Regions from separate parts of the Nocardiopsis sp. M1B1 genome, predicted to be linked through region 1. Evidence: predicted binding sites of a transcription regulator. Region 1 holds the regulator's gene; the other holds the start of a gene.
The links. Region 1 encodes LexA, which represses DNA repair genes until DNA is damaged. Its sites were predicted from a motif close to TCGAACANNTGTTCGA; they were not measured.
Positions count from the first base shown of each region.

Region 2: recA (recombinase RecA) is a predicted target of LexA. The motif match lies at 2,017-2,032, and genes of this name have one in related genera.

Region 1 covers NZ_CP196194.1:5,005,887-5,013,284, forward strand. The annotation lists gene ACSTA4_RS21735 (vitamin B12-dependent ribonucleotide reductase) at 1-665, opposite strand, end outside; gene nrdR (transcriptional regulator NrdR) at 771-1,256, opposite strand; gene lexA (transcriptional repressor LexA) at 1,908-2,627, shown strand; gene ACSTA4_RS21750 (alpha/beta hydrolase family protein) at 2,736-3,827, shown strand; gene ACSTA4_RS21755 (hypothetical protein) at 3,841-4,467, opposite strand; gene ACSTA4_RS21760 (hypothetical protein) at 5,169-5,759, opposite strand; gene leuS (leucine--tRNA ligase) at 5,846-7,398, opposite strand, start outside.
Region 2 covers NZ_CP196194.1:1,727,018-1,734,415, forward strand. The annotation lists gene ACSTA4_RS07515 (ATP-dependent helicase) at 1-1,699, opposite strand, end outside; gene ACSTA4_RS07520 (DUF3046 domain-containing protein) at 1,775-1,969, shown strand; gene recA (recombinase RecA) at 2,145-3,281, shown strand; gene recX (recombination regulator RecX) at 3,274-3,858, shown strand; gene ACSTA4_RS07535 (dipeptidyl-peptidase 5) at 4,128-6,272, opposite strand; gene ACSTA4_RS07540 (amino acid ABC transporter permease) at 6,452-7,398, opposite strand, start outside.

The sequences.
Region 1 (7,398 bases):
GTCCCGGCCGAGGCGTCGGCGCCGCGCATGAAGGAGACGGGCCCGGAGGCCGTCCCGCCGGAGGAGAGCAGTTCCTTGCTGGAGCGGATGCGCGACAGGTTCACACCCGCGCCGGACCCGCCCTTGAAGATGATCCCCTCCTCCTTGTACCAGTCCAGGATCGACTCCATGGTGTCGTCCACGGAGAGGATGAAACACGCGCTGACCTGGGCTTTTGCACTCGTACCGACGTTGAACCACACCGGGGAGTTGAAGCTGAACAGCTGGTGGGCGAGGGCGTGCTTGAGCTCGTGGTCGAAGACCTCGGCGTCCTCCGCGGAGGCGAAGTAGCCGTGCTCGCGGCCGGTCTCGGTGTAGACGCCGACGACGCGGTCGATGAGCTGCTTGAGGCTCCACTCGCGCTCGGGGGTGCCCACCGCGCCGCGGAAGTACTTGCTCGTGACGATCTGGGTGGCGTTCATCGACCAGGAGGAGGGGAACTCCACCCCGCGCTGCTCGAAGTTGACCGTGCCGTCGCGCCAGTTGGTCATGACGACGTCGCGGCGCTCCCACTCCAGGGAGTCGTAGGGGTGCGTGCCCGGGGAGGTGAAGACGCGCCTCACCCTGATCCCCTTGCGGTTGCCCTTGCCCTTGCGTCCGGCCGGACCGTTGGCGGTTTCCGTCATCGCCGGGTCTCCCCTCACTCGTGGGCACGGTCACCGACCGTGCCCGGCGTCCTTGTCCCGGGAGTGGTGTGGCCCCGCGCGGTCGGCGTGCGGCCGCGAGGGGCGCTACCCCGTGGTGGCGCCGCTCCGGCCGCCGGTCTCGGCCTCGCGGTCCTGGCGCAGGCTGGCGATCTCGGCCTCGAAGTCGGAGAGGCTCTCGAAGCCGCGGTAGACGCTGGCGAAGTGCAGGTAGGCGACCTCGTCCAGGTCGCGCATCGGCCCCAGGATGGCCAGGCCGATCTCGTGGGCCGGGACCTCGGCCAGGCCGCGGCCGCGGATTTCCTCCTCGACCTGCTGGCCGAGCTTGGCCAGGGCGTCCTCGGAGACGGGGCGCCCCTGGCAGGCCCGGCGCACCCCGGCGATGATCTTGGTCCTGCTGAAGGGCTCGGTGACCCCCGAGCGCTTGGCCACCATCAGCAGGACGGTCTCCTGGGTGGTGAACCTGCGCTCGCAGACGGGGCAGGACCGGCGGCGCCGGATGGCCGCGCCGTCGTCGGTGGACCTGCTGTCGATCACCCGGGTGTCCGGATGGCGGCAGAACGGACAGTGCACCCTGGTTCACCTGCTTCTCTCGCCGAACGACAACGCCTAGGTACCACTAAACCACAACTTCTGGGCAACCACTCCTGTCGCAACACCAGATGTTGTGGTCGAACCTAGACTTCTTCCTGACCCCGCCGCAACCCCGGCGCGGGCGTGTCACGAACACGGCCGAGGGACCGCGCGGCATCGCGGTCCGCGGCGGGGTGGGGCGGGGAAGTCGGCGCGGGCGGACTGCTGCGGGGGCGGCCCGGCACCGCGCTCAAGGATAGCGCCGCCCACCGGAGCCGCCGCTCCCGGCGGCGGGCGCGGGAATCCCGACGTCACGGGGTTTTCGGTCGAGCCGACGCCCCGGGATAAGACCCCCGCGCCTGGCCGGAACCGCTGTCACGGACACGCGTTCGCGCATTCCGGGGACAACAGCGCGTGAACGCGTGTACACACGTAAGTGCAGGCCGGAAATTGACCGCGAATACGCGCGACGGCAATTGTCCCCGGCCTCGAACGCTTGTTTGATATCACCGTGTGCAACGACTAAAGTTGGCCTTGATTTCACACCGGTTTCGCCATCACGTGGACCCCCAGGTCGGCACGGTCGCGGACCGGGGGTGGCCAGTCACACAAGCAGGCCCTGACCGAACCGAATGCCGAGGAGGCCCGGCCGTGCCGGAGGAGAATCCCGGAACCGCAGATACCGTCACCGTTCTCGCACCAGCGGAGAACGCGGGCGGGTCCACGCCCGAAGCCCCCAAACTCACCGCGCGCCAGCAGAGCGTGCTGAACTGCATCCAGCGCTATGTCCGGGAGCGGGGGTTCCCCCCGTCGATAAGGGAAATCGGGGAAGCGGTCGGCCTGTCCAGCCCGTCCAGCGTGGCGCACCAGCTCAAGGTCCTCCAGCGCAAGGGTTACCTGCACCGCGACCAGAACCGGCCGCGCGCGGTGGAGCTGCGCACGCCCGGGCGCGCCTCGGGGCAGACCCTGGTGCCCGAGGACATCGACCTCTCGCGCGCCGCGGCCGTGCCGCTGGTCGGCCGGATCGCCGCCGGCGGTCCGATCCTGGCCGAGGAGTCGGTGGAGGACGTGCTCGCCCTGCCGCGCCAGCTGGTGGGTGAGGGGCGCCTGTTCATGCTCACCGTGGTCGGCGACTCGATGACCGACGCCGCCATCACCGACGGCGACATGGTGGTGGTGCGCCAGCAGCAGGACGCCAACAACGGCGACATCGTGGCGGCGCTGCTCGACGACGAGGCGACCGTCAAGGTGCTGCGCCGCGAGGAGGGCGGCCATGTGTGGCTGATGCCGCGCAACGAGGCCTACGAGCCGATCAACGGCGACGACGCCACCATCCTCGGCAAGGTGGTCGCGGTCATGCGCCGCGTCTGAGGTGCCCGCGTACCCGCGTCTCCGGTCCCTCTCCCCTCGGAGGGATCGGGGACGCCTCCCCCTGTGGACGGCGCGGGGCCGACGGGCGCGGGCCGCTAGGCTGAGAACGTGTTCACACGTGCCTCCTCCCCCGCCGTCCGCTGGCGCACCGCACTGGCCGGTGCGGCGAGCGCCGTCCTGTTGACCGCCGCCTGCGCCCCCGCCGACGACGGGGCCGCCGAGGCGCCGGGGGTCGGCGGCGTCGAGCGCGAGGTGGCCTTCGAGGGCGGCGGGCACGAGGTGTCCGGCGCATTCCGGATGCCCCAGGACGTCTCCGGCACCGTTCCGGGCGCGCTCATCATCTCCGGCAGCGGCCCCACCGACCGCGACGGCAACAGCTCCGTGCGCCCCGACGCCGACACCAACCAGAACCTGTCCCGGGTGCTCGCCGACGTCGGGGTGGCCTCGCTGCGCTACGACAAGTACGGCAGCGGTCCGGACTTCGAGACGCCGGGCCCCGGCGACGAGGTCGCGCCGGTGGACCCGGTGATCTTCGACGAGCAGGTCGCGGCGGCCTACGAGGAACTCGTCTCCCAGCCCGAGGTGGACCCCGAGCGGGTGGTCGTCGTCGGGCACAGCGAGGGCGCCCTGTACGCGCTGCGCGCCCACGAGCTCATCGGCGCGGAGCACCCCTCCCCCGCGCTCGTGCTGGCCGCGCCTCCCGGTACGCGCTACCTCGACCTGATCGACCGCCAGCTCACCGAGCAGGCGCGCGCCGCCGAGGCCTCGGGCCAGGTGGAGGAGGGGCAGGTGGTCCAGCTGCTCTCGGACTCCCGTGCCGGACGGGCCGCGATCAGGTCCGGGCGCGCGCTCAGCGAGGTGGAGATGCCCAGCGGGGGCGTAATGGGCGTCTACACCCCCGTCAACGAGGACTTCCTGGCCTACATGGACGCCTTCGACCCCGTCGAACTGGCGGAGGACCTGCCCGGGGGCACCCCGGTGCTGGTGCTGTGGGGGGAGCGGGACGCGCAGGTCTCCCGACAGGACGTGGACCGGCTGATGACCGGTCTGGACGGAGCGCGACGGGTGGACGTCCCCGACACCGACCACATCTTCCGCCGCTACCGGGACGAGCCCGGGGCCACGGTCCTGGACGCCCAGCGCCCGTTCGCCGAGGAGGTCTCGCCCGCGTTGGAGGAGTTCCTGGGCGCGGCCTGGTAGCCGCGCCGGGGCCTCACTCGGGGATGGAGTCCGGCAGCGCCTCGGTCACGGACAGCGCGAACTCCTCGGCGCCCGCCACCATGCGCTCCCGGTCGCCGGGGTTCTGCGCGTCGTAGCTGGCCGCCACGGTGTAACAGGTCTCCAGGTACAGGTTGGACACCCGGGCGCCGACGCAGGCGACCGTGTACGGGTCCTCCTGGACCCAGGCGACCGCCTCCTCTCCGACGCCTTCCAGCTCCTGCGCGTCGTACTGGGAGGTGGTGGTGCGCAGGTTGTCGGCGGCCGTCGTGACGCCGCCCGGGTCGGGGGCGGCCACGGCCACCAGCGTCGCGGTGGCCGGAACCTGTTCGCCGGGGCCGCCGGGGGTCGCCCACCGGCACTGCCAGCCGGAGCCGAACGCCTCCTGCGGGCCGCCGACCGGCTCCTCGACCTCCAGTTCGTGGTCGGGCACCAGCTCGTCCAGTGTCCCGGTCTCGGCGACGGAGCACTCGGGCGCCGCCCCGAAGGCGCTCGCCTCCGGGGTGTCGCGCGCCACCACGTACCAGATCGCCCCGGCGGCGAGCACGACCAGCACCAGTGCGGCGGCGACCACGGCGGCGGTGGCGCAGCCCCGGCTCTGCGGTTGGACGGAGGCCACCACCTCGGGCGCGGGCTGCTGGGGGTGGGGCTGTTGCCACGGGGTGCCGGGGGGCGGCGGGTACTGCCCCTGTGGGGCCTGGTGGGGGTGGTAGGTCTGCTGCTGCCCGTGGGGCTGTGGTGCCTGAGACGGCGGAAGCGGCTGCTGTTGCCCTTGTGACTGTGGCGGATGTGATTCCAGGGGTTCCTGCTGTCCCTGCGGTTGCCCATGCGTCTGCGGCTGCTCGGGTTCGCGCTGACCGTGCGGCTGCTGCGGATGCGGAGGCTGTTGGTGTCCCTGGTGCTGCTGAGACTGCCCATACGCCTGCGGCACCTGCGGCATCTGTGACTGTGTGGGGTCGTGCTGGTGCGCGTGAGGCTGGGGCGGCTGCTGTTGGCCGTCATGCTGTGCCGTCTGGGACGGCTGAGGCGACTGCGGTTCCCCGTGGGGCTGCGGTGCCTGGGACGGCTGAGACAGCTGCTGCTCTGCGTGCAACCGGGGAGGTTCCTGTGCCCCCTGGGACTGCGACGCCTCATTCCCCTGCTGAGGCTGCTCCTGCGGCTGGGATACCTCGTGCTTCCGCTGCTCCTGATGCTCCTGCGGCTGGGGTGGCTCGTGTTCCCGCTGCTCCCGCTGCTCCTGCGGTTGCTGGGGCTGAGGAGTCCGGGGGGGCTGTTGGGCTTCCCGGGACTGCTCGGGCTCCCGCGGATCGGGCTGCTGGTCGCTCACAGGGCCTCTCCGAGCTGCACGGCGAACTCCACTGCCAGGTCCCGGGCCGCTCCGAAGTCGACCGGCTCGGTGCCGGAGGTCCCGGCGTAGGACACCCGCACCAGCAGGTTGTCGGTGGGGAAGGCCAGTTCGGCGGTGCCCGGAGTCTGGCCGCGCCACACCCGGCCCTCCCCTGCGGGCAGTTCCACGGCCTCGCCGCGCACCGGCGTCAGGGCGGTGTAGGCCTCCCGCGCCCGCTGGGCGCCGGTGACCGGCTCCTCCCCCGTGGTGTCGGTGAAACGGGCGGACAGGTCCAGCCGGAGCACCCCCTGCGGCCCCTCGGTCAGCCCGGCGGAGGACCACGAGCACGTGGTGCTGTCGCCGTCGGCCAGGGGGCCGTGCTCGGAGGACTCCAGGACCGCGCCGGGCACCAGGCCAGTGACGAGCGCGTCCGAGACCACCGCGCACCCGGGCGCCGCGGCGTGGACGTCGCCGCTCTCGGGCACGCCCGGGTCGTCCCCGGCCAACCACAGCCCGCCGCCGATCGCCACCGCGGACAGCACCACCGTGCCCGCGCCGATCACGGCCACCCGCGCGAGGGGACCCACCCGGCCACCGCCTCCCTGTCGGTCACCGAGCCGACCGCACACGGGCGGCGGCCGCTGCGCGCGGCCGCCGCCCCTCGTGTGCCTGGTCAGCCGACGACGATGTTCACCAGCTTGGGCGCGCGCACGACCACCTTGCGGATCTGCTTGTCGCCGATGAAGCCCTGTGCCTTCTCGGAGGCCAGGGCCAGCCGCTCCAGCTCCGCCGGGTCGATGTCGGGCGCCACGGACAGCTTGTCACGGACCTTGCTCTGCACCTGCACCACGCAGGTCACGGACTCCTGCACCAGCAGGGCCGGGTCCACCTCGGGCCAGTTGCCGACGGCGACGCTGCCGCTGCGGCCGAGCTTCTCCCAGCCCTCCTCGGCCACGTAGGGCGCGAACAGGGACAGGGAGACGGCCACGGCCTCGGCGGCCTCGCGGACCGCCGGGTCGGCGGCGCCGGGACCGGAGTCGATGGCCTTGCGGGCGGCCGAGACCAGTTCCATGGTGCGGGCGATGGCCACGTTGAACCGGCGGGACTCGACCAGGGCGGTGATCTGGTCGACGGTGCGGTGCGTGGTCCGGCGCAGGCCGCCGTCGCCCTTGGCGGGGTCGGCTCCCGGCGCGCTGGCCGCGCCCGCCTCGCTCATCACCCGGTAGGCGCGGTTGAGGAACTTCTGCGCGGCGACGACGGAGACGTCGGCCCAGTCCACGTCCTCCTCGGGCGGGGAGGCGAAGAGCATGGTCAGCCGGACCGCGTCCACGCCGTAGGCGTCGATCTCCTTGCCCAGGTCCACGCCGTTGCCCAGGGACTTGGACATGGCGCGGCCCTGGTTGATGACCTGGCCCTGGTTGGTCAGGCGGCGGAAGGGCTCGGTGAAGGACACCATGCCCATGTCGTGCAGGACCTTGGTGAAGAACCGGGCGTACATCAGGTGGAGCGTGGCGTGCTCCTTGCCGCCGATGTAGTGGTCCACCGGACCCCACTTCTCCACCGCCTCGGTGTCGAAGGGGGCGGTGTCCAGGCGCGGCGAGCAGTAGCGCAGGAAGTACCAGGACGAGTCCACGAAGGTGTCCATGGTGTCGGTGTCGCGCTCGGCGGGGCCGCCGCAGGAGGGGCAGTCGACGTTGACCCACTCGGTGGCCGCGGCCAGGGGCGAGACGCCCTTGGGGGCCAGCTCGGCGCCCTTGAGTTCGGGCAGGGTGACGGGCAGCTGCTCGTCGGGGACGGGCACCTCGCCGCAGGAGGGGCAGTGGATGATCGGGATGGGGGTGCCCCAGTAGCGCTGGCGGGACAGCAGCCAGTCGCGCAGGCGGTAGTTGATCGTGCCCTGTCCGGTGCCGCGCTCGGCCAGGATCTCGATGATGCGCTCGATGGCCTCGGTCTTGGCCAGGCCGTCCAGCGGGCCGGAGTCGCGCAGGACGCCCTCCCCCGCGGTGGCCGTGCCCGTCTCGACGGGGTCGGGCTCGCCGGTCTCCACCACGACCCGGACGGGCAGGTCGAAGGCCAGGGCGAAGTCCAGGTCGCGCTGGTCGTGCGCGGGCACGGCCATGATGGCGCCGTGGCCGTAGTCGGCCAGGACGTAGTCGGCCGCCCACACGGGCATGCGCTCGCCGTTGACGGGGTTGATCGCGTAACGGCCCAGGAACACGCCGGTCT
Region 2 (7,398 bases), 3.3 Mb from region 1:
GGGTGGGCGCCCGTCCCGGCGCGGAGCCCCCGTCCCGCCCGGTCAGGTGCACCCCGTACACGCCCCGGTCGGGGATGGTGCCGCCGCTGACCACCGCCAGCCGCTGCGCGCCCGGGCGTGCCCGGAGCACGTCCGCCTCCCGGTCCCACACCAGGCGGGGGCGCAGCTCGGCGAACTCGTCCGAGGGGTAGCGGCCGGACAGCATGTCCAGGACCGACTCCAGCACCGTGTCGGCCAGGTCGGCGAAGGGCGCGGCCCGCCGGACCAGGGCGGCCAGCTCGGGCACCGGCCAGTCGTCCATGGCGGCCATCGCCACGATCTGCTGGGACAGGACGTCCAGGGGGTTGCGCGGCATCTCCAGGCGCTCGATGGCGCCCGCGCGCATCTGCCCGACCACCACGGCCGTCGCCAGCAGGTCGCCCCGGAAGCGGGGGAGGAAGACCCCGCGCGAGGTCCCGCCCACCTGGTGCCCCGCCCGGCCGACCCGTTGCAGGCCGCTGGCCACCGACGGCGGCGAGGACACCTGCACCACCAGGTCGACCGCGCCCATGTCCACGCCCAGCTCCAGGCTGGAGGTGGCCACCACGCAGCGCAGCCTCCCCCGCTTCAGCTCGTCCTCGATCAGGGCCCGCTCGGCCTTGGACATCGAGCCGTGGTGGGCGCGGGCGACCACCGGGGGGCCGCCTCGGCTGTGCCCGGACTGGGCGATGACCTGCGCGGGCACCTCCTCCGGCGGCAGGCGCCCGCCGTGCCGTTCGGCGTGCAGGTCGTTGACGCGGGCGCACAGCTTCTCCGCGGTGCGGCGCCCGTTGGTGAACACGATGGTGGAGCGGTGGGACTCCACCAGGTCCAGGACCCGCCGCTCCACGTGCGGCCACAGGGAACCGCCGCCCGCGCCCCGGGCGCCCCCGTCGTCCTCCGCGCCGCCGGAGGGCCGGGCCGGCCCCGGGACGCCGGGCTCCTCCATGTCGGGGACGGGCACCACCACGCGCAGGTCCATGTCGGGGGAGCCGGGCGGGGCGACGACGTCCGCGCCGCCCAGGAACCGCGCCACCAGGTCGGTCGGGCGCACGGTCGCCGACAGGCCGATCCGTTGCGCCGGGCGGTCCAGCAGGGCGTCCAGCCGCTCCAGGCTCAGCGCCAGGTGCGCGCCGCGCTTGCTCCCCGCGAGCGCGTGCACCTCGTCGACGATGACCGTCTCCACCCCGGCCAGCCCCTCCCTGGCCCGCGAGGTGAGCACCAGGAACAGCGACTCGGGCGTGGTGATGAGCACGTCCGGCGGCCGGGTGGCCAGCCTGCGCCGCTCGGCGGCCGGGGTGTCGCCGGTGCGCACCCCCACGGTGACCGGGGACAGCGCGTGCCCCCCGGCCTCGGCGGCGGCCGCGATCCCGGCCAGGGGGACGCGCAGGTTGCGCTCCACGTCCACCGCGAGGGCCTTGAGCGGGGACACGTACAGCACCCGGCAGCGGCGGGCGCGGTCCTCGGGGACGGGGGCCGAGGACAGCCGGTCCAGCGACCACAGGAAGGCCGACAGGGTCTTGCCGGAGCCGGTCGGGGCCACGACCAGCGTGTTCCTCCCGCCCTGGACCGACTCCCAGGCGCCGGTCTGGGCGGGGGTGGGGCCCGCGGGAAAGGCACGGTCGAACCAGGCCCTGGTGGCGGGTCCGAAGCGTTCGAGGGGGCGGGGCGCACGGCTCATGCCGCCAGTGTGCCCGCGGGCGGGGACAAAGGGGAGGGGACGCGGCGGACGCCGCGATCACCGATACTGGGCCCGATGAGACTCACGGTTTTCTGGCACAACATGCACGAGCAGTTCGGCGAGGCCTACGCGCAGAGCGTGGCCCGCGACCACGTCCTGGAGGGGCTCGGGTCCCGCACGGTGGAGCAGGCGCTCGCCGACGGGGTGGCCGTCAAGGAGGTGTGGCGCGCCGTGTGCGACGCCTTCGACCTGCCCGCCTCCAGACGCTGATCCGGCGACGGACCTCCCGCGGGGACGCATCCGTTTCGTACGCCGCATCGAACACAGGTTCGGGTAGGGTGGGTTATCCACAGGCGGACGTGGGACGTCGCGATTGTCGTAGCGACCGCGTAGCGTCGTGCTCACCATGAAGAAAAAGGCATCCACCCAACAACAGGGGTATCCCGTGGCATCTGGAGACCGAGACAAGGCTCTCGAAACAGCGCTCGCCCAGATCGAGCGGCAGTTCGGCAAGGGCTCCATCATGCGCCTGGGCGACGACGACCGCCCGCCGGTGGAGTCGATCCCCACCGGGGCGATCGCGCTCGACGTGGCGCTCGGCATCGGCGGCCTGCCCCGGGGCCGCGTCGTGGAGGTCTACGGCCCCGAGTCCAGCGGTAAGACCACCGTGGCCCTGCACGCGGTGGCCAGCGCCCAGCGGATGGGCGGCATCGCGGCCTTCGTCGACGCCGAGCACGCGCTCGACCCCGAGTACGCCAAGAAGATCGGCGTCAACACCGACGACCTGCTGCTCTCGCAGCCGGACACCGGTGAGCAGGCGCTGGAGATCGTCGACATGCTCATCCGCTCCGGCGCGGTCTCCATCATCGTCATCGACTCCGTGGCGGCCCTGGTGCCCCGCGCCGAGATCGAGGGCGAGATGGGCGACAGCCACGTCGGACTCCAGGCCCGCCTGATGTCCCAGGCGCTGCGCAAGATCGCCGGTGCGCTCCACCAGACCAACACCACCGCGATCTTCATCAACCAGCTGCGCGAGAAGGTCGGCGTCATGTTCGGCTCGCCCGAGACGACGACCGGCGGCAAGGCGCTCAAGTTCTACGCCTCGGTGCGCCTGGACGTGCGCCGCATCGAGACGCTCAAGGACGGCACCGACGCGGTCGGCAACCGCACCCGCGTCAAGGTCGTCAAGAACAAGGTCGCGCCGCCCTTCAAGCAGGCCGAGTTCGACATCCTCTACGGGGTGGGCGTCTCGCGCGAGGGCAGCCTCATCGACCTGGGCGTGGAGCACGGCATCGTCCGCAAGTCGGGCGCCTGGTACACCTACGAGGGCACCCAGCTGGGCCAGGGCAAGGAGAACGCGCGCAACTTCCTGCGCGAGAACGCCGACATGGCCAACGAGGTCGAGAAGAAGATCAAGGAGAAGCTGGGTGTGCCCGTCAAGGGCGACGACAGCGCCTCCGGCCCGGCCGCCGAACCGGCCAAGGCCGCCGCGGAGGCGGATGCGGACCCGGCCGCCGCGGCCAAGGCTCCCGCCAAGCGCGCCGCGGCCAGGACTCCCAAGGCGCCCGCGGCTGATGCGTGAGGGGGGCCGGTCCCCGGACCGGCACCACTCCGAGGACGACGGCCCCTTCCCGGGCGGGGCGGCCCCGCCCGGGAAGGACCCCGAGGCCGAGGCCCGCGCCCTGGTCCTGCGGATGCTCACCCACTCCCCGCGCACCCGCGCCCAGCTTGAGCGGGCCCTGCACCGCCGGGAGTACGAGGAGGAGGTCGTCACCTCGGTCCTGGACACGTTCGGCGAGGCCGGGCTGATCGACGACGCCGCCTTCTCCCAGGCCTGGGTGTCCTCCCGCCACCACGGCAGACGGCTCTCCCGCCGCGCCCTGGCCCAGGAGCTGCGCACCCGCGGCGTGGAGGAGGACACCGTCCGGGAGGCCGTCGGCGAACTCAGCGACCAGGACGAGGAGGAGGCCGCCCGCGACCTGGCGCGCCGCCGCCTGGCCGCCACCCGGGGCAGGGACCAGGAGACGCGGACCCGCCGCGCCCTGGGCTTCCTGGCCCGCAAGGGCTACTCCGCGGGCCTGGCCTACCGGGTGGTCCGCGAGGAGCTCGAACGCGAGGGCGTGGAGGCCGAACTCCACGCCCCCGACCCCGACTTCTGAGCCGTCACCGCCGATCCCGCCGGGGACGCCGTCACCGCCGTCCGGGCTCCGTCCCCGACGGCGACCGCCTGCACGTGGGCACCCCGAAGGACTGAGGCACCCGAGGACCCGGACCGGTGTACGGGGACGGCTCCGAGGACGCCCCGCCCCCTCCCGGTCCCGAAGGGCCCGCGGACCCGCCCAGGGTCAGCCGCCGCCAGCGGTCGGGGCGGTGGTGTCCTCCGCCGACCGTGGGGACCGCCCGTCCCGCCCGCTCCGTTTCCGAAGGGTCAGTCGCCGGCGGTCGTCGGACCGGCGGCGGCCTCAGCGGGCCTCGGGGACCCGCCGTCCCGTCCGGGGTCCCGCGCGAGCGCGCCGGCGGCGTCCTCCGCGCTCGGGGCGTCCCCGGCGTCCCCGGCGTCCTCGGTGTCCCCGGGCTCCCCGGCGACCTCCGAGGCCGGTTCCGCGCCCTCCCCGGTCTCCGGCGGAACGGTCACCAGCTCCAGCGGCGCCACGTCGGCCTCGAACCCGAACACCCGCGCGTAGAAGGCCAGCTCCGACTCCAGGGAGCGGATCCTCGCCTCCTGCCCGGTGAACCCGTGCCCCTCGCCCTCGAACTCCACCAGCGCGTACGGCGCCCCTCGCCGCCCCAGCGCCGTCGCCATCGCCGTGGCCTGGTCCGGGGTCACGACCCTGTCCTCCAGGCCCTGCACCAGCAGCACCGGCACGTCGATCTCCCCGGCGCGGTTGACCGGAGAGCGCTCCCGGTACCGCTCCACGAACCCCGGCAGCGTCCCCACCAGCGAGTCCAGGAACCGCGACTCGAAGTCGTGCGTGGTTTCGCTGAACCCCAGCAGGTCGGTGACCCCGAACAGGGACACCCCGCACGCGAACGTGTCCCCGGTCAGCGCCATCAGCGCCGTGTACCCGCCCGCGCTCGGACCGCGGATCGCCAGTCTCCGGGGATCGGCCACCCCCTGTTCCACCAGGGCCCGGGCCGCGGCCACGCAGTCCTCCACGTCCACCACGCCCCACTCCTTGTGCAGGCGCTTGCGGTACGGGCGCCCGAACCCCGTGGAACCGCCGTAGTTGACGTCCACCACACCGATCCCCCGGCTGGTGAAGTAGGCCTTGGCCAGGTCGAACTCCAGCGTGCTGACCGACACCGGGCCGCCGTGCGCCCACACCACGTACGGCGCGGGGCCGTCCGCGGACGCGTCGGGGTGGGTCGGCGGGTAGACGTTCGCGTGCACCGGCGCCCCGTAGCGGCCCGGCAGCGTCTCCTGGCGGGGCACGGGCAGGTAGGCGGTGTCCGGCGGCTCCTCGGCGGCCCGGCGCAGCACCTCCACGACCCCCGAGGCCGGGTCCAGCCGCACCAGGCACGGCGGCTCGGTCGGCGAGGAGGCCACCGCCACCACGGAGCGCCCGTCGGTGTCCAGCATCGACCACGTGGTCAGGCCGGTCACCACCGGCGTCAGATCCAGGGTGTCGGGGTCGTACACGCTCGGGGTCAGGTCGGCGTGCCCGTGCAGCGCCACCACCCGGCCCGAGTCCAGCACGCAGAAAGACCGGTTGCCCAGGCGGCCGGGGGAGGCGTGGAACTCCTCCTCGGCCGGGTACAGCGCCAGCGCCTGCCCGGTCATCCCCGCCTGGTACAGGTTCCACCAGCCCGGCCAGTCCGAGGCCACGTACAGCGTCGCGTCGTCGGCCCAGGTCGGGGAGACCACCGACTCGTCCACCCCGCCCTTGAGGGTGTACTCGCCGGTCAGCCCGGTCTCGCCCAGGGCGCCCACCCTCAGTTCGCTGCCGTCCCAGGGCATCCTGGGGTGGTTCCACCGCACGTAGGCCAGGTGGGCGCCGTCCGGCGACGGGGTGGGGGAGGCGTAGAAGTCCGCGCCCGAGACCAGTTCGCGCACCGCGGAGGGGTCCTGCGCGCCCCGGCCCGACAGCGGCACCGACACGATCGAGCGGCGGACCGCCCCCTCCCCGTGCCTCTCTCGCACGCACAGCACGGCGCGCCCGTCCGCGCTCAGCGCGGGGTCGGCGTAGCGCGAGGCGCCGTCGTCGGGGGTGAGCGGCACCGGCTCCGAGGAGCCGCGTTCCAGCAGGTAGAGGCGCTGGTCGGAGGAGTGGGAGAACACCACGCCCATGCGGGTGATGGCCTTGTCGTCGCGGCGCGGGACCGGCAGGTAGGCGCGCCCGCCGTACTCGTGCACCCGGGTCCCCGCGCTCCAGGGCGCGGGCAGCAGCTCGGTCACCGTTCCGTCGGCGTCGCGCCGCATGAGGGTGGTCCGCCCCTCCTCGGGACGGCCCTCCTCCCACCAGACCTCCGCGCCCGCGACGGACGGGAACGCCATCCGCCGCACTCCTCGGGCGACGTCACCGGCGCTGATGGGCGATGGCCAGGAGCCGTGGGGGCTCGACAGTTCAGACATGTCCGCTCAGGGTGGGTCGAGGATTCGATGCGATGACATGTCGACCTTAGTCCTCGTTCGCCCGCTTGTGCAGTCCCGAAGGGCCCTCCGCGCGCCGCCCTCCGCGGGTCGCGACGACGACGGCCCCGTACGCGCCGAGGGGCGCGCACGGGGCCGTACCGGCCGTGGGGAAGGAGGGGTCAGTCCTTCCGGTCCCCCTTGCCGTCCGCGTCGTCGCCGTCGTCGGGCTTCGCCGGCCGGGACTCGTCCAGCGCGTCGGGCAGCGGCTCCTGCACGGTGGGCTCCACCGCCACGGAGCCGGCGGGGCCGCTGACCTTGGCGGTGCCGTCGCCGAAGCCGCCGCCGGTGCCCGCGGGCCGGACCGGGACGTCCTCGCCGCCCGCGGGCTTGGCCGAGGGCCTGCCGCGGCGGGCGTTGCGCCGCTCCAGCCAGATGGCGACCCGGCTCAGCGAGAGGTTGATGGCGATGTAGATGGCCGCGCAGATGATCGCGGCCGGGATCACGTTGCCCTCGCGCGTGGCCAGCAGGGTGAAGCTGCGCAGCATCTCGGGGAAGGCGATGATGTAGCCCAGCGCGGAGTCCTTGAGCAGGACCACGAGCTGCGCCACGATCGCGGGCATCATCGCGGTGATCGCCTGCGGGATGAGGATCATCCGCATGTTCTGGCCCCGGGTCATCCCGATGGCCTGGGCGGCCTCGGACTGGCCCTTGGGCACCGCGAGGACCCCCGCGCGGAAGACCTCCGCCAGCACGGAGCCGTTGTACAGGGTCAGACCCGTGACGACGGCGGCCAGCGCCGAGACCTGGAAGGTGCCCGCGGGGATGTCGAACACCTGGTAGGCCACGATGGGCAGCGCCATCGTGAAGAAGATCAGCATCAGCAGCGGGATGCCGCGGAAGAACTCCACGACGGCCCCGGCCGGAACGCGTATCCACCACTTGTCGGACAGGCGGCCGATGCCGAACACCAGACCGAAGACGATGGCCAGGACCGAGGCGGTCAGCGCCGCGGTCAGCGTGTTCTGCAGACCCGGGATGACGTAGTCGGTCCAGGTGTCGGGCCGCAGGAACGGCTCCCACTTGTCCGAAGCCCACTCGCCCGCGGGGTTGACCGCCCAGGTCGCCG